Regions from separate parts of the Pseudoalteromonas sp. Z9A4 genome, predicted to be linked through region 3. Evidence: predicted binding sites of a transcription regulator. Region 3 holds the regulator's gene; each other region holds the start of a gene.

What was found. The regulator MetJ, encoded in region 3, represses methionine synthesis genes. The targets are predictions, from matches to a motif close to TAGACGTCTAGACGTCTA.
Region 1: the regulator MetJ is predicted to act here: its motif matches at 4,647-4,664, upstream of metA (homoserine O-succinyltransferase).
Region 2: the regulator MetJ is predicted to act here: its motif matches at 3,580-3,597, upstream of GQR54_RS09305 (methylenetetrahydrofolate reductase).

Annotation. Positions count from the first base shown of each region.
Region 1 covers NZ_WTLA01000021.1:20,032-27,922, reverse strand. Annotated here, with positions in the region: gene GQR54_RS14390 (AraC family transcriptional regulator) at 1-778, shown strand, start outside; gene GQR54_RS14385 (TlpA disulfide reductase family protein) at 780-1,283, opposite strand; gene GQR54_RS14380 (histone deacetylase) at 1,346-2,254, opposite strand; gene GQR54_RS14375 (PilZ domain-containing protein) at 2,308-2,676, opposite strand; gene ettA (energy-dependent translational throttle protein EttA) at 2,833-4,506, opposite strand; gene metA (homoserine O-succinyltransferase) at 4,730-5,677, shown strand; gene GQR54_RS14360 (homocysteine S-methyltransferase family protein) at 5,667-6,740, shown strand; gene metH (methionine synthase) at 6,750-7,891, shown strand, end outside.
Region 2 covers NZ_WTLA01000009.1:132,664-140,554, forward strand. Annotated here, with positions in the region: gene cysE (serine O-acetyltransferase) at 1-310, opposite strand, end outside; gene GQR54_RS09300 (pitrilysin family protein) at 508-3,390, opposite strand; gene GQR54_RS09305 (methylenetetrahydrofolate reductase) at 3,641-4,597, shown strand; gene GQR54_RS09310 (sensor domain-containing diguanylate cyclase) at 4,928-5,908, opposite strand; gene GQR54_RS09315 (DEAD/DEAH box helicase) at 5,967-7,214, opposite strand; gene GQR54_RS09320 (DUF3581 domain-containing protein) at 7,392-7,891, opposite strand, start outside.
Region 3 covers NZ_WTLA01000018.1:15,409-23,299, forward strand. Annotated here, with positions in the region: gene metL (bifunctional aspartate kinase/homoserine dehydrogenase II) at 1-1,671, opposite strand, end outside; gene metB (cystathionine gamma-synthase) at 1,677-2,924, opposite strand; gene metJ (met regulon transcriptional regulator MetJ) at 3,214-3,534, shown strand; gene GQR54_RS13250 (malic enzyme-like NAD(P)-binding protein) at 3,617-4,858, opposite strand; gene rpmE (50S ribosomal protein L31) at 5,546-5,761, opposite strand; gene priA (primosomal protein N') at 5,992-7,891, shown strand, end outside.

The DNA.
Region 1 (7,891 bases), on a different contig from region 3:
TTTTTTACTCGGTAGCCAACTTATTAACGACACTCGAGCCGAAGCTCAGGCATTAAAATATAGCGATAATTTAGCTCAAGTATTAAAGCAATTATCACTTTTAAGAATGCAATTAGCGCCTTTGCTGTTTAGCCAAACGTATATTAAAAACGATAATGTTTATATTTATATTCAGCCAGCACATGGGCTTGATGAAAGCCTTTACCACTATGTGCTAGAGATATACAGCACTGCATTTTATAGTTTACTTAAACGAGTGAGCGAAAGTTACCCGCATTGTCAGTTCGACTTTGCTTTTAAACGCCCTCGGCATATTCAAGAATACGAACAAAATTTAGGGCTAAAGGTAAGTTTTGATAAGCCATGTACTCGCTGGGTATTAAATAAAACCATGTTAAGGGCTAAAAACCCGCATGCGAGTCAATTACGATTTATGCAAGCGCAGTCGCAGCTACATAATAAAAGCGTAGTTAGCATGACTTTTATTGAAGCCGTCTGCAGATACTTATACTCTCACCCAAGTGCTAATTTAGAGTGTACCGCAAAGCACTTTGCTATGAGCTCAGCTACATTTAAGCGCAGACTCAAACTCAATGGGGTACGCTTTTCAGCGTTAATAGATGAGCAAAATAAGCACAAAGCTATTTACCTACTTACTCTGTGCGCTAAACATAACGAACAAGTCGCTGAGCATTTAGCTTTTTACGATATACCTAACTTTCGGCGCGCCTTTAAACGCTGGACAGGCTTAACACCTAATCAGTTAAAAGCGCAATAAGTTACTCAGTTGCCATGTCGATGGAGTGCAACAATGTTCGTGCCTTTAAATGTAGGTTTGCGTCCTCTGGGTTTGACGTATTAGTCAGCCAAATTACATTACCTTCTTTATTTACAAACAATGTAGTAGGTGTGCCTCGTATACCTAATTGCTGTGCTATTGCATCGGCTTTTACGGCTGTTTTAAAAGTATAACCTCTATCGCTAAGCGCTTTAGCGGGAGTAGCATCGTCATCTTCTTTAAAGCTCACGGCAATAACTTTTAATCCCATATCATCAATTTTTTGAAGTGCTGGCTGCAGCTTTTTACAGTACGGACACCACGTTGCCCAAAAGTGTAAAACGTAAGGTTGACCTAATAAATCTTGAGTATTGAGCGGCGACCCATGAGCCATTTGTAAATTTAATGTAGGTAGCTTAGGGTATGTTTCTTGCGTACTTTCTTCTTGCGAATAGCTTGTAAAGCTTATAAAAATTAGTGCGATGGCAATAAATAGTTGTTTCATAATATGTTCGTTCTTATTTTACATATTAAATAAGAACGAGAATTTAACATTTTTATTTCAAACTAAAAGCGAGCGGCTTGCTCAACAACAATAGCATGGCGTTTAGCGAGGCGAAGATGGTCTTTATCGTAGCCACCACCTATTACTGTAGCAACGGGTGTGTTGTGTTCAAGGCAGCGTTTTAGCACTAAATGGTCGCGCTTAACTATGCCATCCCAGCTAATATCTAATTTACCCAAGCCATCGCCTTGCCAAATATCAACGCCAGCATCGTAAAGTACCAAGCTTGGGTTTAGCTCTTTAAGTAAATAACTCAAGGTGTCGTCAACTATGGCAAGGTATTCGTCGTCTTTCATATTATCGGCTAAGCCAATATCTAAATCGCTAGCGGATTTTCTAAAGGGGAAGTTTTTTTCACAATGGATAGAACAAGTATAAGCGTATGCTTGATGCTCTAACATTGCGGCTGTGCCATCACCTTGGTGCACGTCTAAATCAAAAATAAGTACGTTAGTTACTTCACCCGATTCAATTAAAGTTTGCGTGGTAAAGGCTAAATCGTTAACCATGCAGTATCCTGAGCCAAAATCGGTATGCGCATGGTGTGTACCACCGGCTAAGTGGCACGCTATACCGTGTTTGAGTGCTAAGCGGGCTGTTTGTAACGTCCCTTGAGGGGCTGTGAATGTTCGTGCCATAAGCTCTTTTGACCAAGGTAGGCCAATGCGACGCATTGCTTTTTCATCTAAGCGGTTATTCCACAAATCGTGTATGTAATTTTCGCAGTGTATTAGCTCAAGTGGCTCTGGCGTGCCTAATATTGGCTCAACCAGGTTATCGCCAATCAAGCCCAGCTTTGCTACATGCTGATATAAATGTGCAAACTTACTCATTGCAAAACGATGCTTTGGATCGAAATTAAACGAGTAGTTAGGGTGATACACCAAAGGTAAATGTGGATTTAAAGTCATGTTTGCACAAGTTAAAAAGTTTGCACTATGGTAATCAACTAATCCAAATGAGTCTATTCTTGCGTGTCGTGAATCAACATAGCGAGTTCGCGATGTAATAGTTCGTCATCAGCTAAGTTTAGCTCTATTAAACGCTTTAAATAAGTAATGCTGTCTATATCAATATGGTGGCATTTTAAACCAATATGATCCGCTTCTATATGGCACACCACAACCTCCATTTTTATTTCTATTTCGCTTTGAGGCAGCGAAAAACGCAGAACAGCTTGGCTATTTTGGTTGCCAATAAAAGCATCACATTTAGTGATTAATGCGCCATGCAAAGATACATCAAGTAATTTACATGGGTATTGGTGATCATTAAAAATCACTTGTGCATCGGTTGAAAATAAAACACGAGAAAACTGACGACGATTTTGCATAACCTAATTTAGCCTTACTGTTTTTATAATAAATTAAGCATAGCGGGTAATTCTCTACATGCTAGCAGGATATGCTCCTGTAATGCTGGTGGCATAAAAAAGCCCCGCATAAATGCAGGGCTTAGTATTACTGTAATAAATTAGCTACAGTAAATATTAACCAATTTTTTTGTACTTAATACGTTTAGGTTCAGTTGCTGCTGCACCTAGTGTCTTTTTAAGCCACTCTTCGTATTCAGTATAGTTACCATCAAAGAAGTTAATTTGACCTTCGTCGCGGTAATCTAAAATGTGCGTAGCAATACGGTCAAGGAACCAACGGTCATGCGAGATACACATTACACAACCAGGGAACTCTAAAATAGCGTTCTCTAGTGCGCGTAGTGTTTCAACGTCCAAGTCATTAGTTGGCTCATCGAGTAGTAACACATTGCCGCCAGCTTTTAATAACTTAGCAAGGTGTAAACGGTTACGCTCACCACCTGATAGGTCTTTAACAAACTTTTGCTGATCGTTACCTTTAAAGTTAAAGCGACTTACATACGCACGGCTTTGGAACTCAAAGTTACCAATTTTCAGTACGTCTTGACCGTCTGATATTTCTTGGAAAACAGTTTTGCTTTCGTCCATACCGTCGCGGAACTGATCAACAGTAGCAAGGTGTACGCTTTCGCCAACGGTAATGCTACCGCTGTCTTGCTTTTGCTCACCACTGATCATTTTAAACAGCGTTGATTTACCCGCGCCATTAGCACCAATAATGCCCACAATGGCACCTTTTGGCATGCTAAAGCTTAAATCGTCAATTAAAACGCGATCGCCAAAACTCTTACGAAGATTAGTTACTTCAAGTACTTGATCCCCTAAGCGCGGGCCAGGTGGAATAAACATCTCGTTAGTTTCGTTACGTTTTTGGTAGTCAGACTGCTGCATTTCAGTAAACTGAGCCATACGTGCTTTTGACTTAGCTTGGCGACCTTTAGGATTTGAACGAACCCATTCAAGTTCTTGCGCAATTGATTTTTGACGTGCTTTTTCAGATTTTTGTTCTTGCTGTAAGCGCGCATCTTTTTGTTCAAGCCAAGAAGAGTAGTTACCTTCCCATGGAATACCTTCACCACGGTCAAGCTCCAATATCCAACCCGCTACATTATCAAGGAAGTAACGGTCATGCGTAACCGCCACAACAGTGCCTTCGTAATCGTGTAAGAAGCGCTCTAACCATGCAACCGACTCAGCATCCAAGTGGTTAGTTGGTTCATCGAGAATAAGCATGTCTGGTTTTTCAAGCAATAATCGACATATAGCAACACGACGACGCTCACCACCTGAAAGGTGCTCAATTTTAGCATCCCATTCTGGTAGGCGAAGTGCATCAGCAGCACGTTCTAAAACGTTGTCGATGTTATGACCATCGTGCGCTTGAATAACAGCTTCAAGCTCGCCTTGCTCTTTTGCAAGTGCGTCAAAGTCAGCGTCTTCCATGGCGTATTCGTTATACACTTCGTCAAGACGTTTAAGTGCGTGTTTAACTTCGCCAACAGCTTCTTCAACAATTTCACGAACTGTCTTGCTTTCGTCTAAAACAGGCTCTTGCGGTAAATAACCAATTTTTGTACCAGGCTGAGGATGTGCATCACCTTCAAAATCTTGGTCAACACCGGCCATAATACGTAGCAACGTAGATTTACCAGAACCGTTTAAACCAAGCACACCAATTTTAGCGCCAGGAAAAAAGTGTAACGAAATATCTTTTAAGATAGTGCGCTTAGGTGGCACAACCTTAGATACTCGACTCATCGAGAATATAAATTTATCAGGTAAAACCATGGAGGAAAGCCTTCAAATAATAATAAAAATTTCAATGTTGTATTGTAGTGGCTGACAGGTGAAACAGTCAACGAATGGCGGGTTTTAAAGCACTAAAGCATGCTTGTAAGTAAAGTATAAAATCATGAATAAATTTCATTTAGACATCTATACATCTAGAGGTTGATATTTTTCACTTTCAGTTCATAATTAAGCTTCGGTTTTTATGAGCAGGAATAAAAATATGCCAATTACAGTAAAAGACGAGTTGCCGGCAATTGCACGTTTACGTCAAGAAAACGTATTTGTAATGCCAAAAACACGTGCAAAAACGCAAGAAATACGCCCAATGCGTTTGGCTATTTTAAATTTAATGCCTAATAAAGTAGAAACCGAAGTTCAGTTTATTCGCTTGCTTGCCAACTCGCCTTTGCAAGTAAACGTAGAGCTACTGCGTCTCGACACTCACCGCAGTAGCAGTAATTCAGAAGAGCACCTTGATACCTTTTATCGTTATTTTTCTGAGGTTAAAGACAACAATTACGATGCGTTAATTGTAACCGGTGCGCCACTTGCCCATTTAGAATACGACGATGTAGCGTATTGGGATGAGCTAAAAGTCATTATTGATTGGGCTGAGCAACACGTTACCTCTACGTTATTTTCGTGCTGGGCAGCACATGCAGCGCTATATCATCGTTACAATTTAAAGCGCGATTTAAAAGACGACAAACTGTGTGGCGTATTTACCCACCAATGTTACTTTGATCACGGCGCACTGACTCGCGGATTCGACGACACCTTTTTGGTACCGCACTCACGCTACGGCCACATTGATATAAATAAAATAAACGCTTGTGATGAGCTAGTTGTACTGGCTGGTTCTGAGCGAGTAGGGGCTTACTTACTTAAAAATAAATCGGGTAGCCAAGTGTTTATAACCGGCCACCCAGAGTACGACGCCGACTCGCTAAAAGCAGAATACGAGCGCGATTGTAAAAAAAGCCCTAATGCACCAAAACCCGAAAATTACTTTCCGGATGACGATGCAACCAAACAACCTTCAAAAACGTGGCAAAGCCATGCTTTTTTACTTTTTTCGAACTGGTTAAATTACTACGTGTACCAAACCACACCGTATGATATTAATTTAGTTAGCCAAGACGTGAGGACTAACAACTATGCCGAATAACGCTCCTACAAATAATAAGCAAGCCGAAATAAGCGCCGCATTAAAAGAACGCATTTTAATTTTAGATGGCGCTATGGGCACCATGATCCAAGATCATAAGCTAGAAGAAGAAGACTATCGCGGAGAGCGTTTTAAAGACTGGCATGTATTAATTAAAGGCAATAACGATTTATTAAGCCTAACCAAGCCCGATTTAATCACTGATATTCATCGTGGTTTTTTATCAGCGGGCGCCGATATTATCGAAACCAATACGTTTAACTCGACCACTATTTCGATGGAAGATTACGACATGGCAAGCCTAAGTCGTGAAATAAATCTAGAGTCGGCTAAATTAGCACGCGCCATTTGTGATGAATTTACGGCTAAAACGCCAGAAAAACCGCGTTACGTAGCCGGTGTTTTAGGGCCGACATCTAAAACGTGTTCAATTTCGCCAGACGTAAACGATCCGGGTTACCGAAATGTCACCTTTGATAAGCTGGTTACTGCGTATATTGAATCAACACTTGCATTAATGGAAGGCGGCGCCGATTTAATACTAATCGAAACTATATTCGATACCCTTAATGCAAAAGCCGCCTCGTTTGGCGTAGAAGAAGCCTTTGAGCAAGCAGGGCGTAAATTACCAGTTATGATTTCGGGGACTATTACCGACGCCTCTGGCCGTACGCTTTCGGGGCAAACAACCGAAGCATTTTATAATTCTATTCGCCATATTAAGCCTATTTCAATTGGTCTAAACTGTGCGCTTGGTCCTGATTTACTGCGCCAGTATGTAGAAGAGTTATCGCGCGTGTGCGAAACCTTTACATCGGTACACCCTAATGCAGGCTTACCAAATGAGTTTGGTGAATACGACTTAGAAGCGGGCGATATGGCAACTGAAATTATCGATTGGGGTAAATCGGGCTTTATTAATATAGTAGGCGGATGCTGTGGCACCACGCCTGCGCATATTCGCGCTTTTGCAAAAGGTTTAGCGGGCGTTAAACCACGCCAACTACCGGAGCTTGAAGTACGCATGCGTTTATCAGGCCTTGAAGCCTGTAACTTAAATTAAGGAGCCAGCATGACCAAACAAATAGCAGTATTTACTAATGTCGGCGAACGTACCAATGTAACGGGTTCTGCCATGTTTAAACGTTTAATCATGGAAGAAGACTTTGAAGCCGCGCTAACAGTGGCACGCGAACAAGTAGAAAACGGCGCACAGGTTATTGATATAAACATGGACGAAGCCATGCTGGACTCAAAAGCCGCCATGGTTAAGTTTTTAAACTTAATAGCCTCAGAGCCTGATATTTCTCGCGTACCAATTATGGTCGACTCCTCAAAATGGGAAGTAATAGAAGCAGGCTTAAAGTGTATTCAAGGCAAGGCAATTGTTAACTCAATATCGTTAAAAGAGGGCGAAGAGCCGTTTATTCGCCAAGCTAAAATAATAAAACGCTTTGGTGCAGCCGCTGTTGTAATGGCATTTGATACCGACGGACAAGCCGACACGGCAGACCGTAAGTTCGCAATATGTGCGCGCAGTTATAAAATATTGGTAGAAGATATTGGCTTTGCGCCAGAAGATATTATATTCGACCCTAATATATTTGCCGTAGCCACCGGTATTGAAGAGCACGATAACTACGCCGTAGAATTTATTGAAGGCACACGCCGCATTAAACAAAATTTGCCGCACTGTAAAGTGTCGGGCGGTGTATCAAATGTATCGTTTTCGTTTAGGGGTAATAACCCCGTACGTGAAGCCATTCACTCGGTGTTTTTATATCACGCTATTCAAGCTGGTATGGACATGGGTATTGTAAATGCGGGGCAACTAGCCGTTTACGATGATATACCAGAAGAACTACGTAAAGCCGTTACCGACGTAATACTTAACACCGACTCAGGCGCAGGCGAGCGTTTAGTAGAGCTTGCACCAAAATACTCAGGTATGGCGCAAGCCGAGCGAGTAGAAGATTTAGAGTGGCGCACATGGCCTGTTGCAAAACGCCTTGAGCATGCGCTTGTAAAAGGCATTACTACATTCATAGATGAAGATACCGAAGAATGCCGCGCCGCAGCAGCTAAACCTATCCACGTAATTGAAGGGCCGTTAATGGACGGCATGAACGTGGTAGGTGATTTATTTGGCGCAGGTAAAATGTTTTTACCACAAGTTGTTAAATCGGCGCGCGTAATGAAGCGAGCCGTAGCCTA
Region 2 (7,891 bases), on a different contig from region 3:
AACCTTTTAGATTTAATATAACCGTAAGATAGGTTTCTGATGCAGGGTCGCGGTCTTTTACTGCTTTAATATCCTCAGCAACAAACGAGAGCATACGGTCACATTTTACAAATGCTTGGTCGAACAATTCGCGGATAGTGAATGCAGATACCACCGCATCAGCCAACTTATTAGCAACAATAAAGCTCAATGCCGAACCTAAACAATCATGATTCAAAATGCATGAATAAACATGACTTGCTAATAATGGTTCACGTTTTACTACATCGTTAGCTTCGTCGCGAAGCTGTTGCCAAATTGCATGACGCATAATACTGCACTGCCTTAAGTTGATATAAAATAGCCTTTTCCCAAGTCTAACGGATTTAACCACTAAGGTGTTAATCCCTTAGTTATTTGTTCTGGTTATTAGGTATAACTGTTTATTAAGTTTCATTATTAAATAATAAAAATGCCTCGGTGCTTATAGCACCGAAGCATTATTTTAACGCTTAAAAACCACTTAAATTATTGAAATACTTTATCGACTTTCATCACTTCAATATTTTTTGCAGGAATTGCTAATTTATAATCAGCAATTACTTTATCCTCAGCAACCAGCTCAGCAGGTTTATTGGTGTTATAAACCATTGGCGATGTTTGCTGCGATGCTAAACGTTTTTGCATATCAGCGCCGTCTGCGGTTATAAACACATATTGAACATTGTCTGTTTGTAAGTTTTCTTTAATAACGCGATTAACATCAGCAACGCTTAGCGTTTTAAGTTTGTTAGTTACGTAACTTACAAAGCTATCTGTGTTGTAAAATTCGCTATCAAGTGCGTAACCTAATTGGCGGTTTTGACTTGCAACCATTTGCGGCACAAAGTTAATTAAAAAGTTACGCGTGGCTTCAAAGTCATCTTCGCTCATACCATTTTTAATTAACTTATCTAACTCAAACAAGGCGGTACGTGTTGCAAAGTGCGCATCGTTATTAGAGCGAAGTGGGCGTAACCACACTTGAAATATTTGCTCAGAGCGCCCTAGGTTTGCATCAGGCTTGGTTTGAAACATACCACGTGGGAAATATTCAATGTATGCGTAATCGCCATAGTTCATGCCGCGAGTTTCACGAATGCGCTCATACAAAAAGCTGTTAGAACTACGGTGCTCACCAAAGTACGAACGCACAAGCCAAAGGGCTGTCCAGTCTTCGCTACTTCTTATTGTATCAATAGGAAAACCAAACGATACCGCAGTTGATTGCGCCGACTTTTCTACAATAGTTGCATGATGACCTTTAAGTACTGGTGCATCAGGAATACTTAAACGGCTTTGCTCACCCTTTGGTAACGTTGCAAAATCGCTCATCATTTTAGCTTTAAGGTTTGCAGGTACAGCCCCAATTAAGCCAACCGTAAGTTTAGATTGCGTAAGCTCACTGTTATAAAACGCTTTAACATCATCCAGTGTCAGCGCTTCTAAATCCGAAATGTCACCGTAGTTGTAACTTTCGTAAGGATGATTTTTGTAAAGCGCACTGTAGAGCACTTCTTTGCCTAGCTCTTCATCATTAGAGGCTTTTAAGCCAGACTTAATGCCGTCAATCATTTCTTTTTTAAGGCGCTTAAAGTCATCGTCTCTAAAGCCTGGGTTTAGTAATTGATCGCTCACAAGTGTATACCACTGCGCCGCATTATCTTTATGAATACGCCCTTGGAACGACAGCATTTCTTTATCTATTTGATAACCAAAACTACCCGCAAGCGGATAAAGTGCTTTTTGAATATCTTTATAGCTTGTCGCCTCTGAGCCACCTTGTGCAAGCATAGCCGCAGTTAACGCAGCAACACCTTTTTTGCCTTGTGGGTCGGCAGCCGCACCGGTATTGAATAAAAAGTTAACATCAATTAATGGCGAGCTATTCGTTTTATCAAGTACTTTAAATACAGGTGCCGCAGGTGCTTGTTCAAGCTTTGCAGTAAGCGCATTTAAATCAACTTCTTGCTCAAAACCTGGGGCTTTATCAAGTGCCGACATTGTTAATGTGGTACGTGCGTTATCAGTAAAGTATTTATTAGCAACGGCTTTAATATCTGCGCTGGTAATGTTATCTGCCGATTTATACAGCTGGTTTATAACCTCAGGATCGCGCTCAAAATGCATGTAGCTGGCAAGGGTTGATGCAATCGCTTGCGACGAGTCTAAGCCATTTATAAAGCTGTATTTAAGGTTCGATTTTAAATCACTCAGCTTTTGCTCATCAACAAGCTCAGTGCGTGCTTTTGCATAAGTTCGGTTAATGGCATCGCGCGCAGTGGCTAAATCGTCTGCGTTTTCTACTTTAACAAATACGTGTAATAAACCCGGATCTTTTGTCTCTGGGTTATAGGTAAACATTTGGCTGGCAATTTGTTTGTCGACCACTAGCTCTTGATATAAATCTGAATTACTAGAAAAATAAAGCTGTGAGATTAAATCAAGCGCCGCTCTGTCTTTTTTAGCAGGCTCCCACGCAGCGCCTTTGTAGGATACAAGTAACCAATGCCCTGGTAGCGCTTCATCTTGCTGGTGCAAATATTTTGGTGCTTGTTGAACAGGCTCTGCTTTAATATCAGCAACATAGTTACCCTTTTTCCAGCTGCCCCAATGCTTTTTAACCATTGCCATTGTTGCTTGTGGGTCTACATCGCCCACAATAACAAGTGACACATACTCAGGCTTATAAAATTTAGCAAAAAACTCTTTACCGTACGCCATTTGATCAGGCATGGCTTCTATGTCTTTAAAAAAGCCCATAGTGGTGTGTTTATAAGTATGCTTATCAAACGCTTCTTCGCGTACAGCGCTTAATAATTTACGAATTGGGCTCGCGTTGTTTTTTAAGTACTCACCTTTTACCGTTTGTGCTTCGGTTCTAAATTGCTCTTCGGTGTATGTTAAGTTTTGAAAAATATCAGCTTCAAGCTCAAGTACTTTATCAAGATGCTGCTTTGAAAAGTTTAAATGGTAGTTTGTAAAATCGTTTGTTGTATAGGCGCGGTTATCAACACCTGAATTTTTTAATATGTCTGAGTACACATCTTCAGGGTATTTTTGTGAGCCTTTAAACATCATGTGTTCAAAAAAGTGAGCAAAGCCTGTTTTGCCCTCTTCAACTTCGTTACGCGATCCAACCGATACCGGAATTTGCAGCGACACTACATCAGGGTAATCAGTTTTAACAACCATGACACGTAAGCCGTTTTCTAGCTCTTCAATTAAATAATCTTGCGAAAAAACACGATCATCAGCTTTATTTACTTGTTCTTGTTGTGCTGTTGTTTGCGTGCTTTGGTTTTGTTGCATGGCGCAACCTGTTAACGCCAGCGATACCGCTAAGCTGGTTGCTAATAATTTAAATTTCATTGTTGTCCCTTTTTAAATTGAGCAAATTTGTTGTCAGATTTAACTCTTTAATTATGCCCCAAAGCCAATAAATATAAGAGCCCCAAGGGAATTTATTATGTAAACAACTGTGTCAATTATAAATTATGGGAACAGGCCCTATGAATAAACATCATGTTAGTTGAAAAACTTTCACTAAATAAATCTATCTAGACGTCTAAATGGCTGCTATATTAAATCCATCAAAACAAACTTAGCTGGAATGAGGATTATGGCTTTATCACTAAAAGAGAAGATAGTGGACACCAATCAAGGTGTTTATCTTATTGGTACTACCCCGCCTAAAATTGGCACCGATAAAGCGCAATTAAAAACCATTGCAGAAAAGCTATTAGGTCGCTTACACGAAATTGAATACGACGGCGTGATAATTTACGACATTCAAGACGAAAGCAGCCGCACTAATCAAGACCGCCCATTTGCGTTTAAACAAACCGTTGATCCGCGTGAATACAGCCATTTACTTCGTAATTTATCTGCACAAGATGTGATTACTTATAAAAGTGTGGCGCAGCGTGGCGTAGGCGAATTTAAAGATTGGCTAAGTGAAACTAAAAACGACTACGATTTACAAAATGTTGTTTTAGTAGGTAGCCCGTCATCGATAGGCGATATAAAGCTAAGCCTGCCAGATGCGTATAAAGCGATGGCTGAGCAATCAGATGATTTCTTTTTAGGTGGCGTTACTATTGCCGAGCGCCATTCAAGTAAACGAAATGAGCACGAACGATTAATAGAAAAAACAGCACAAGGTTGTCAGTTTTTTATATCGCAAGCTGTTTACGACGCACAAGCGACTATAGAGCTAATTACTAGCTACGCACGTACATGTAAAGCACAAGGGATTACACCTCAACGTATTATATTAACGTTTACCCCGTGCGGCGGCGAAAAAACCTTAGACTTTATGCAATGGTTGGGTATCTCAGTGCCAGAGGCAACTAAATGGCGCATGCTTGATGCAGACAATACATTAAGCGAATCAGTCCGTATTTGCCGCGAAAACCTCGACTTAATACTTAAAAGCTGTGCGCATTTAGATGTACCTCTGGGCCTAAATATTGAAAGCTTAACAAACCGTAAAGAAGAAATTGACGCGTCAATTAACTTATACCGTTTATTAAAAGCCATTATGGAATTGAACCTTGCGGAAAAGCTAATAGCTTAAAGGCTAGGTAAGAGCTAATTAACACCCTTCTTGGCAAGCCTAATGGCTTGCTTTTTTATGTCCGTTCTTTGAAAAATTAATTAATAAATACAAGTAAAGATTTGCAGCTTAAGCTATTTATTGAAGGTGTTTTTGGTTATTACTCTCAAGCCTTTTTAAGGCAAACCCCATAGAGGAGCACATAACACCAAAAATTATTCCCTCATTAGATATAAATCTAATGCTAGGGACGTTTCAAATAAGCTTATTATTGCTAAGGAAAAAATAAAACCCATCGCAGAAGAAACCAACCAAGTTTGTGTGGCATGAGTCATGACGAACCTCCTTTTATTATTGTGCTTTTTTAGCGAGCTTATACGCTTGTTTATTTTTATACATTGCGTGGTCTGCATCATTTAATAGCGCTTCAAAGGGCTGCTTTTGTTTATTAGTAAAACTATAACCAATACTAAGCGATAAATCGCAAACGTCTTCTTTGAGTAAAGCTTTTGAATACTCAGAGGATATTTTATCCATAATGTAGTTAATTTTACTCTTATCGCTTACTTGCATTACTGCAACAAACTCATCGCCACCTAAGCGTCCTACTATATCAGCATCTCTTAAATGCGTTTTTAGCGTATCTGCCAATATAATTAAGGCTTTGTCGCCCACCTCATGTCCGCAGGTGTCGTTTAATTTTTTAAAGTCGTTTATATCAATAAACAAACAGCATACGTCAAAGCCTAAACGCAGTGCTAAGTTAAGTTTTTGTTGAGCGAGTAAGCTAAGTGCCCGGCGGTTATAAATATTCGTTAATGAGTCTAACATGGCTATTTCGCGCATTTGCTCATAGCTATACACAAGCGCTAAGTCGTCTTCAATTAAATCACGTAGTTGTTCTATGAGTTCAAAATATTCATCGGTATAGCTTGTTATTTTAGTGTCTTTTAAACATAACGTGCCAAACACTTCGCCTTCAGGCCAATGAATAGGTAAACCTAGGTAGGATTCAACACCGTCTTCAACGACTTCTGGTAGGGTATTCCATGTATCGTTATTACTTGCATCATTAACATATAATGTATTGTTAGTTTCAGCTACGTGGCGACAAAACAGAGGAGTTTGAGGAGGGAGTATAGGGTTGGTCTCAAAGTTAGATCCACCCTCGTTACTTCTAATAACAACGCGATAGCCTTTGCTTGTTGCCTGAACTATATAACCAGACGGGGCTGAAAAAAGCCCCGTTATAAGGTCGATTGTTTTTTGCCATTTATGCAAAGATATTTGGCCATCAATACCAGAAAATGCCCATTGATCAATTTCAAACATTGCTTTACCTCGGCTATTTAGTAGCTCCAGTATAGGCAAAAAAGTAAAGTAAAAGCTATTATTTACGACGTCTACTTGGCTCTCTTTTACCAGTGATGCGTTTTTTATCGCGATCTTTTCGCGACTTGTTAGTATTTTTACGATTATCTTTTGGCTTTTTATTAGGATCTGGCTCGTAACCTTCTAACCACTGCGGCGTTAAACGCGTATCGAGTAGTACTTCAATTTCTTCTAGCAGCCATTGCTCATCAAGACTTACCAGCGACATAGCAAGTCCTTGTTCGCCAGCACGCCCTGTACGGCCAATACGGTGCACGTAATCCTCGGCAATGTACGGTAGTTCAAAGTTAATTACGTATCTAAGTGTAGAAATATCTAAACCACGCGCAGCTACATCGGTTGCAACAAGTACGCGTGTAATACCTTCTTTAAAGTTTTGCAATGCACGGTCGCGTGCGCCTTGCGATTTGTCGCCATGGATTGATTCGGTTTTTAAACCGTCTTTACACATTTCTTTAGCAAGCTGATCAGCCATTTGTTTTGTGCGAGTAAAAATAAGCACTTGGCGCCAGTTTTTCATACCAATCATGTGCGATACAAGTTCGCGCTTACGATCCTCATCTACAGCGTAAATAACTTGCTCTACTTCAACAGCTGCTGAGTTACGTTTATCAACTTCAATTAGCTCTGGGTTTTTAAGTAACTTTTTACTGAGTTCAAACACGCTGTCATCAAACGTAGCTGAAAATAGTAAAGTTTGGCGATCGCCCGGGATATGTCGCAATATACGTCTAATTTCATCAATAAACCCCATATCAAGCATGCGGTCAGCTTCGTCAAACACTAAGGAGTCTACGCTTGAAAGTACCACACTGCCTTTAACTATATGATCAAGCAAACGCCCAGGTGTTGCCACTATAACTTGCGCTGTTTTAAGTGCTTTTATTTGAGGGCCAATACTTGCGCCACCATAGGCTAAAGCGCCATTGATATTAGTGCCTTGTGCGTACTTTTCAAAGCTTGCAAATACTTGCTGAGCAAGCTCACGGGTTGGCGTTAAAATTACAACGCGGGCAAGGCCTTGCTCATCTTTTTTAGGGGTATTTAAAAGCTTATGTAATAAAGGTAAAACAAAGGCGGCAGTTTTACCCGTACCTGTTTGCGCGCTGCCCATTACATCACTTCCGGCTAAAATAGGCGGAATAGTTTTAATCTGAATTGCGGTTGGTTGAGTGTAATTATTTTGCTCAATCGCTGTTAATAATAACGGGTCGAGATTAAGTGATGAGAACGTAGTGGCAGACATAGGTTTAGCTTTAAAATAACAAAGAGCGCTATTGTACGCATATTACTGTACTGCGTAAATTATCCAGTCCAGAAAAGTATTTAATCGTGGTTGCTCACTTTCACTTTAGCGCTAAAAACAATAAAAAAGGCGCTAAATAACAGCTGTATTTAGCGCCTTTTATAGTTTGCTGTAGCTTTAAGCTGGCTTTAGTGTCGCTTTACGCTCGTTGTAAAACGCTATTAAATCGTCAACTGTTGCTTGGCAGTATTCGCGTATACCCGAAACTACCATATGCTTTTCACCACTACCCACTTTAACGCCGTTTTCTAACAGGTTAAAACGTAGTGTAATTTTTCCGCGCTTACCGGCATACTCAAAACTAGGCTCTGCAAACTCAAGTTCTGGTTCTGTAATATCAAGATTATCAAGATTGATAAGCATTGATTCGTAAATAATCATTGGGCGAGCAGGGTTTATCATTACCTCTTGCTTGCCCATTAATGGAATAATTACATGCGGAAAAGTAGTACCAGAAAACTCAACATAATTTTTTATAAGACTATTAGTTAGTGCTGGGCATTGGCTGGTTTTACCGCTGCGCTTTACCTTTAAAATAACTTTTTCGCCATTGGTTACATCAAACTCATCAGCCCCTTCAGGGAAGTTAAGTTTGGTGTTTTCATCAACCATACCGG
Region 3 (7,891 bases):
AATATTACTACGAAGTGCTTTATACCAAGTAGTCGGTGCTGTTCCAGCGTATTTATTAGCACTAATCAAATGACAGTTTCTATCTACAAAGTCTGGATATAACAAGCTAAATTGTTCACTTGCGGTAATATCAATTACAATTTTATGCTCGTAATCGAGCTCATTTATAGCATTCAGTAAATCTGCAGATTGATAGCTATTTGCCTCATGCTGCCATTGAGTTTTCCATTGCTGTGTATTAATACCACTTGCATTAAACAGCATTTTTTTAGAGCGAATTAGACCGACTAATTTAATACTAAAGTCATCCGATAAACGCTCAAATTGTGCCGATAACTGTTTAATGAAAACGTCGCCAACGTTACCAAGCCCCGCAACTATAATTGCGATTTCTTGGCCTTTATTAATTAGCTTATCGTGTAAGTCACTTTGTATATCACTATCTATAAATTGATCGGTAAGCAATAAAGCATAGCCAGTATCTTGATGGACAAAACGAGGTTTTATGCTGTGGAGTTTTAATAAATCTAATGCTTGTAAGCTTAATGTATTAACGTCTTGCTCAGGCGCTACAATTGCACAACCGTTTAAATTTGACTCGCTAATATTTGCCCTACCCGCAAAATAATTAATAACCAGATAAGTTTGTGCTGCAGGTACTACTAAATACACTTCACCATTATGGTTAAAGTGATGAAGGCTATGCTGAATAAGCTGACTAACACTTGCAACCTCACCTTCACTTAATCCTTCAACCATTAATAGGTCAACATTTTGCAACGTGGTTATAAAGCGCTTTTTCTTCGCTGAACCTTCTTTTACTATATCTGTTGGACTTGCTTGTACGTCAAAACTACTGCGAACAGCTAGCTTAATATCTGTGTTTTTAAGAGGCGATAGTGTTTTTGCATGTAATACAGGGTTACCCAAACGAGCTAATAAATTAGCCTGCCCACGGCAAATTTTGCCGTATTTAATCGCTTTTTGTACCTTGCGAGGATCAGTGCTATACACCCCCTGTGTATCAGTCCAAATACATACTTGCTTAGCATTGCAATAATTTGCAAGTAGTGTTGCACTGTAGTCACTCCCATTTCGGCCAAGTGTTACAGTCTCGCCTTTGATATCTGCGGCAATAAACCCAGTAACAACATTTATTTTATCAGGAAAAATTAACTGCCCACATTGCTGCGTATTTTGTGCATGCATTAATTCACCATTATTTAAGGTAAAAAGAGTGCGAGCATCTTGAGCGCATGCCTCAATATTTAGCTGCTGTAAATAAGTAGCGAGTAAACGTGCTGACCACAGTTCGCCATGTGCAAGTAATGCAGCCTCTTTTAGCTGCTCAGCTTGAGCAAGTTCTGCAATATAGCTAAGTTCGATACTTAGTGTTTTAAGTGCACTTCGTTTTAAATCGGCTTCTAATAGCTGCTCTATTAAATCACTTTGATGGTTATTTAACTGCAGTAAAATATCAGCGACAGCTTGCGTGTCTTGCTGCTGATAACTTTGCCACAACGACACAAGTGTATCTGTAGTTTTACCTGCAGCAGACACCACAACACAGTCGCCCGTCTGAGTATGCCCAATAATTATTTTAGCTACGCTTTGATAGCGCTCACTAGAGCTTAAGCTTGAACCACCAAATTTATGTACACAATTGACCATATTAATCACCAAAGCGCCGGACGGGCTGCACTTAATTTAACGTTACCACCAGGAGTGCCTGCTCCTTTGCCTACACGGCCAACATTTTTATTTTGCCCTGGTTTTACAAGTTCAAACACTCGTTCAAAATCAGCGACTAAATCGTGTATATCTTCAATACCTACCGAAATACGAATAAGCGTATCGCCCACACCCGCCTCTAAACGTGCTGTTGCCTCCATACCTGCGTGCGTCATAGTTGCAGGGTGACAAATTAAGCTCTCTACGCCACCTAATGACTCAGCTAAACTAAACGTTTTAAGGCTAGTTAAAAATGCCGCAGCGTCGTTTATATCGCCTTTAATATCAAAACTAACCATGCCACCAAAACCAAGTTGCTGTGCTTTAGCCAGCTCATGTTGAGGATGTGACTCAAGACCTGGGTAGTAAACTTGGCTTACATATTCAGAGCTTTCAAGGTACTTAGCTATTGCCAGTGCATTTTCTTGATGCTGCCTTAGGCGCACATTTAAAGTACGTAAACCACGAAGCGTTAAATAGCTATCAAAAGGCGCACCCGTAATACCAATGTTATTAGCCCACCAAGCAAGCTCATCGCCTAACTCTTGTGTTGCGGCAATAACAGCGCCGCCTACTACATCTGAGTGTCCGTTAATGTATTTAGTGGTTGAATGCACCACAATATCTACACCAAATTTAATAGGGTTTTGTAAAGCCGGCGACAAAAACGTGTTATCTGCGGCAACCAAAGCTCCGCATTGCTTAGCCACATCGGTAACCGCTTTAATATCTGTTAAACGAAGTACTGGGTTACTTGGGGTTTCTATCCAAATAAGCTTAGGTTTAATTACTAAAATTTGTTGAAGGCTTTCTTCTTTTGTTAAATCTAATATTTCGAGCTTTAGTAGCCCGCGTTTTTGTAAAGATGTAAATAAACGATAGCTGCCACCATAACAATCATGCGGAATTACTAACGTATCGTCACTATTAAGTAGCTGAGTAGCTAAATGCACGGCAGCCATGCCTGTAGCTGAAATTATGCCACGAGCGCCACCTTCAAGCTTAGCAAGCGTCTCAGCTAAAATATCACGATTAGGATTACCGCTACGACCATAATCATACTCACGCTTAGTATCAAAGTCGGCAAACGAATAAGTAGTCGATAAATAAATTGGCGGTACCACCGCACCATGATGTTTATCAGCATCAACGCCGTTACGTACAGCAATGGTCGCTTTGTTTTTTTCGCTCATATTCGTCACCTGATTAATTTGGATGTTTAGACGTCTAAAAGAGTAAGTTATCCGTTTTGATAAGTCAAAGTATTTTAAAGCTCTAGATGGCTAAAAGTAGAAGAGGCCTCTGCGAATAACACATTTTAGCTCATAAAAGTGTGCTTATCTTTACACCTACAATAGGCTTATTAAGATAGATCGGTATCTATTATTTGACTATCTTTTTTAAATCGATAGAATTTCACGCATATTTACACGCTTTTTATACCGTGTGAGAAATTAATAATCTGAGGCAACGATACATCTTATGGCTAAATGGAATGGTGAGTATATTCACCCATACGCAGAACACGGTAAAAAATCAGAGCAAGTTAAAAAGATCACCGTTTCGATCCCGCTAAATGTATTAAAGGTATTAACTGACGAACGTACACGTCGTCAAATCAATAACCTTCGCCATGCTACAAATAGTGAATTGCTATGTGAGGCATTTTTGCATGCTTTTACTGGCCAACCTTTACCAAATGATGATGACTTACGTAAAGATAACGCCGAAAAAGTGCCAGAAGAAGTTAAAAAAATAATGCAAGAAATGGGTCTAGAAGTACCCGTTTTAAACGAAGAATAAATATTACAAAGATAAAAAAACCTCAGTAATTACTGAGGTTTTTTTATGTCTAAATTTTATTGCATAGCTCTACTATATAGATTTACTGCATATAGTTTTCAGGTAGCTCAATTTGTGCAACACCTGACTCAATAGCAGCAAGTGCAACAGCTCTTGCTATACGCGGCAGTAAACGTGGATCCATTGGTTTTGGAATAATATACTGCGCACCAAATTCTAGTTTATCTACACCAGCGGCTTTTAAAACTTCTGCAGGTACTGGCTCTTTGGCAATACTTCGAATAGCATCTACTGCAGCAATTTTCATTTCATCGTTAATAGCGCTTGCACGTACATCAAGCGCACCACGGAAAATAAACGGGAAACATAAAACATTATTAACTTGGTTAGGGTAATCAGAGCGCCCTGTTGCCATGATTAAATCGTTGCGTGCGCCGTGCGCAAGAGCAGGATCAATCTCAGGATCTGGGTTTGAACATGCAAACACAACTGGTTTTGCAGCCATTAGCTTTAAATCTTCAGCCGCTAATAAGTTAGGGCCAGAAACACCCACAAATACATCTGCATCTGCAATTACATCTTGCAATGTACGCTTATCGGTATTATTAGCAAAAAGCTGTTTGTATTCATTTAAGTCATCGCGGCGGGTATGAATAACACCTTTGCGGTCAAGCATATAAATGTGTTCACGCAGTGCGCCACACTTAATTAACAGCTCCATACACGCAACAGCGGCAGCGCCTGCACCTAAACATACAATAATTGCATCTTCAATTGACTTACCTTGTACTTCTAGCGCATTTAACATACCAGCAGCCGTTACAATGGCAGTACCGTGTTGATCGTCATGAAAAACAGGAATGCTACAACGCTCTATTAATGCTTTTTCAATTTCAAAACACTCTGGTGCTTTAATATCTTCAAGGTTAATGCCACCGAATGTGTCGGCAATATTGGCAACCGTATTAATAAAGTCTTCTGTTGTTTTGTGCTTAACTTCAATATCGATAGAATCAAGCCCTGCAAAACGTTTAAACAATAACGCTTTACCTTCCATTACAGGCTTAGACGCTAAAGGACCTAAATTACCAAGGCCTAGAATTGCAGTACCATTAGTAATAACCGCAACCATGTTACCTTTACCAGTATATTTATAAGCATTTGCAGGATCTGCAGCTATTTCACGTACAGGTTCGGCAACACCTGGGCTATACGCAAGTGCAAGATCATGAGCCGTTTCAGCTGGTTTTGTAAGCTCAATGCTAATTTTACCTGGTACGGGATGTGAGTGGTAATGTAGTGCTTGTTCACGAAAGTCAGACATAACGCGATTGTATCCTGCAATTTAAGTTAAAGTGAGAGATGGAGTCTTGGGGTACGATACCCTTATTATTTTTAAATTCCAAGCAATATCAGGTCTATCCTGTTATATGCTATATCCTTTAATTTTAAGAGGTTTTTCAGTAACTTTGCAGGATTATATCGACATTTAATAAATAAAAATTCACCTAAAAAGTAAGTTTTAAGGTGCTTTTATACCTATCAAAATCTTATAAAATGTATACTTAAAGTAACAGCATAAACTTAGAATAACAGCCTACTACCCTACTTTAAAAACAGATAAGCCCACGTTAGCTACTTTTATCAACCTAGTTAAAAATTGTACTATTTAAAATATAGAGAATATCTATCGATTTGTCTGTAAAGGATTATGCATACTCAGAATAAGAATAGGAAATAGTTATGCAAAAGGAGGGGATAGTTAAAATCAACGAAATAATACCAATCTGCTTATATATGGGGTCTATTTAACGTTAAGAAAATTACGCTAGAACTAGGCAAAAATTTTTGTATCTAGTTGTTCTAAATAAAAATTTTTAACGACGTTATAGTGCAATTTAATTCGTTAAATTGCTCAAAGATTTATGTAGGTTGGTTTAAGATAATAAATAACAAATTTTAGACACAAAAAAAGCACCCTAAGGTGCTTTTTTTAACTAAACAGCAATAATTACTTCTTGCTGGCAAGTGCACCGAAGCGCTTGTTGAAGCGATCAACACGTCCGCCAGTGTCTAAAACTTTTTGCTTACCAGTGTAAAACGGGTGACACGCAGAACATACGTCTAAGTGAATGTCTTTACAAAGAGTTGAGCTAGTTTCGAATTTATTTCCACATGAACATGTTGCAGAAATTACTTCGTACTTAGGGTGAATACCTTCTTTCATAGGAACCTCTAGTTAAGGCCGCATCGCTCTCCAAACCCGGAGTTTGGCACCATACGTCGTTAAAACAAATTTGTTGGTGGCGGATTTTATCCAACAACCTCCCCCCACACAAGTATTTATTTATATTTTTGCCAAAAAAGTGAACAATCTCTGTCTCAAGCGCTATTGCTAGTAGGTTTTTAGCGTTATTTTTAGTACATTACAGCATTAATTTTACGGGTTGAGTTGTTATGAGTTTTGTTGAAGTTGCTATTAAAGTTCCGCTTCCACGCACCTTTGATTATAAAATAGAAGAACAGCTCAGTGGCTTATCAACTCCTTTACTACCTGGCATACGGGTTTTGGTACCTTTTGGTAATCAAAAAAAAGTAGCGGTTGTTTTGGGTATTAAAAGCAGTACCGACATCCCTTTAAATAAAATTAAAAATATTATAGAGGTAATAGACGACGCCCCTATTTTAAGTGCCCAGCATTTAGAACTCCTTAGCTTTACTGCCCGCTATTATTGCTATCCATTAGGCGAAACTATTCATATAGCGCTACCTAGCGCACTTCGCCAAGGTGAATCGCCTGATAAAACCAGTATTAATATGGTTGCCCTGACAGAAAAAGGTGCAAAAGTACCGTCATTAAAAGCTAAAACACAGCTCAACCTATTAAAGCAGTTATCGCAATCAGGTAAGTCATCATTAACTGAGTTAAAAGCACTGGGCTTTAGTAAAAAAACAATAGATAGCCTAATAGATAAAGAACTCATAACACAAACTATTGAGCACGATAACCAATGGCAAAGTGTTGCTCCAACCGTTGGTAGTAAACCAGTGCTTAATAAAGAACAAGCGGTTGCTTGCACAGCTATAAATCAAAGTACTGGCTTTAGCTGCTTCTTATTAGAAGGCGTAACGGGCAGCGGTAAAACCGAAGTGTATTTACAGTGCCTAGAAGAAGTACTCAAACGTGGCGAGCAAGCCCTCGTACTCGTGCCCGAAATCGGCCTAACACCACAAACCGTAAACCGTTTTCGCCGCCGCTTTCCTGATACACCCATTATGCTTTGGCACTCAGCACTTACCGACAACGAACGTTTACAAACATGGCGTTTTTGCGAAAAAGGCAGTTGTGCGATAGTTATTGGCACACGTTCGAGTATTTTTCTGCCATTTTTAAAACTCGGTATGATTGTTGTTGATGAAGAACACGACTCGTCATTTAAACAGCAAGATACCCTTCGTTACCATGCTCGTGATTTAGCCGCTTACAGAGCTTTTCAGCATAAAATTCCGCTTATATTAGGCAGCGCCACACCCGCGCTTGAAACACTACACAAAGCAATTAATAACAAATACCAGCTATTAAGTTTAACCGAGCGTGCACAAACAGCGACTGACAACCAGTTTAAGTTACTCGATATGAAAGGTCAGCCCGACCAAGCAGGTATTGCACATGCAAGCCTTGCTACTATGCGTCAGCACTTAAATCGCGGTAAACAAGTTATGGTATTTTTAAATCGCCGAGGTTTCTCACCCACCCTTATTTGCCATGAGTGCGGTTGGTTGAGCGAGTGTAAACGATGCAGTACCAGCGCTACATTTCATAAAGCGATTGGGCAAATGATCTGTCATCACTGTGGCGACCAGTACCCTGTCCCTCACCAATGCCCTGACTGTGGAAGTACGCAAATATTTCCTAACGGTAAAGGCACAGAGCAAATTGAAGAGTTTTTATCGACCGAGTTCCCTGATACACCCGTTACTCGTATAGACCGCGATTCAACTCGCCGTAAAGGTAGCCTTGAAAAAGCACTTGATGAAATAAACCTAGGGGGCGCACGCATTTTAGTGGGCACACAAATGCTTGCCAAAGGCCATCACTTTGCAGATGTGAGCCTTGTTATAATTTTAGATGTAGATAGCGGCTTATACTCATGCGACTTTAGAGCAACAGAACATTTAGCGCAATTAGTCACCCAAGTAGCGGGGCGTGCTGGACGTTCAGGAGAGCCTGGTCAAGTGTTATTACAAACACACTTTCCAGAACACCCTCTTTTGCAAGACTTAGTTAATAATGGTTACCAAGACTTTGCCCGCTTTGCACTGAGTGAGCGCGATGATGCTGACTTACCGCCCATTA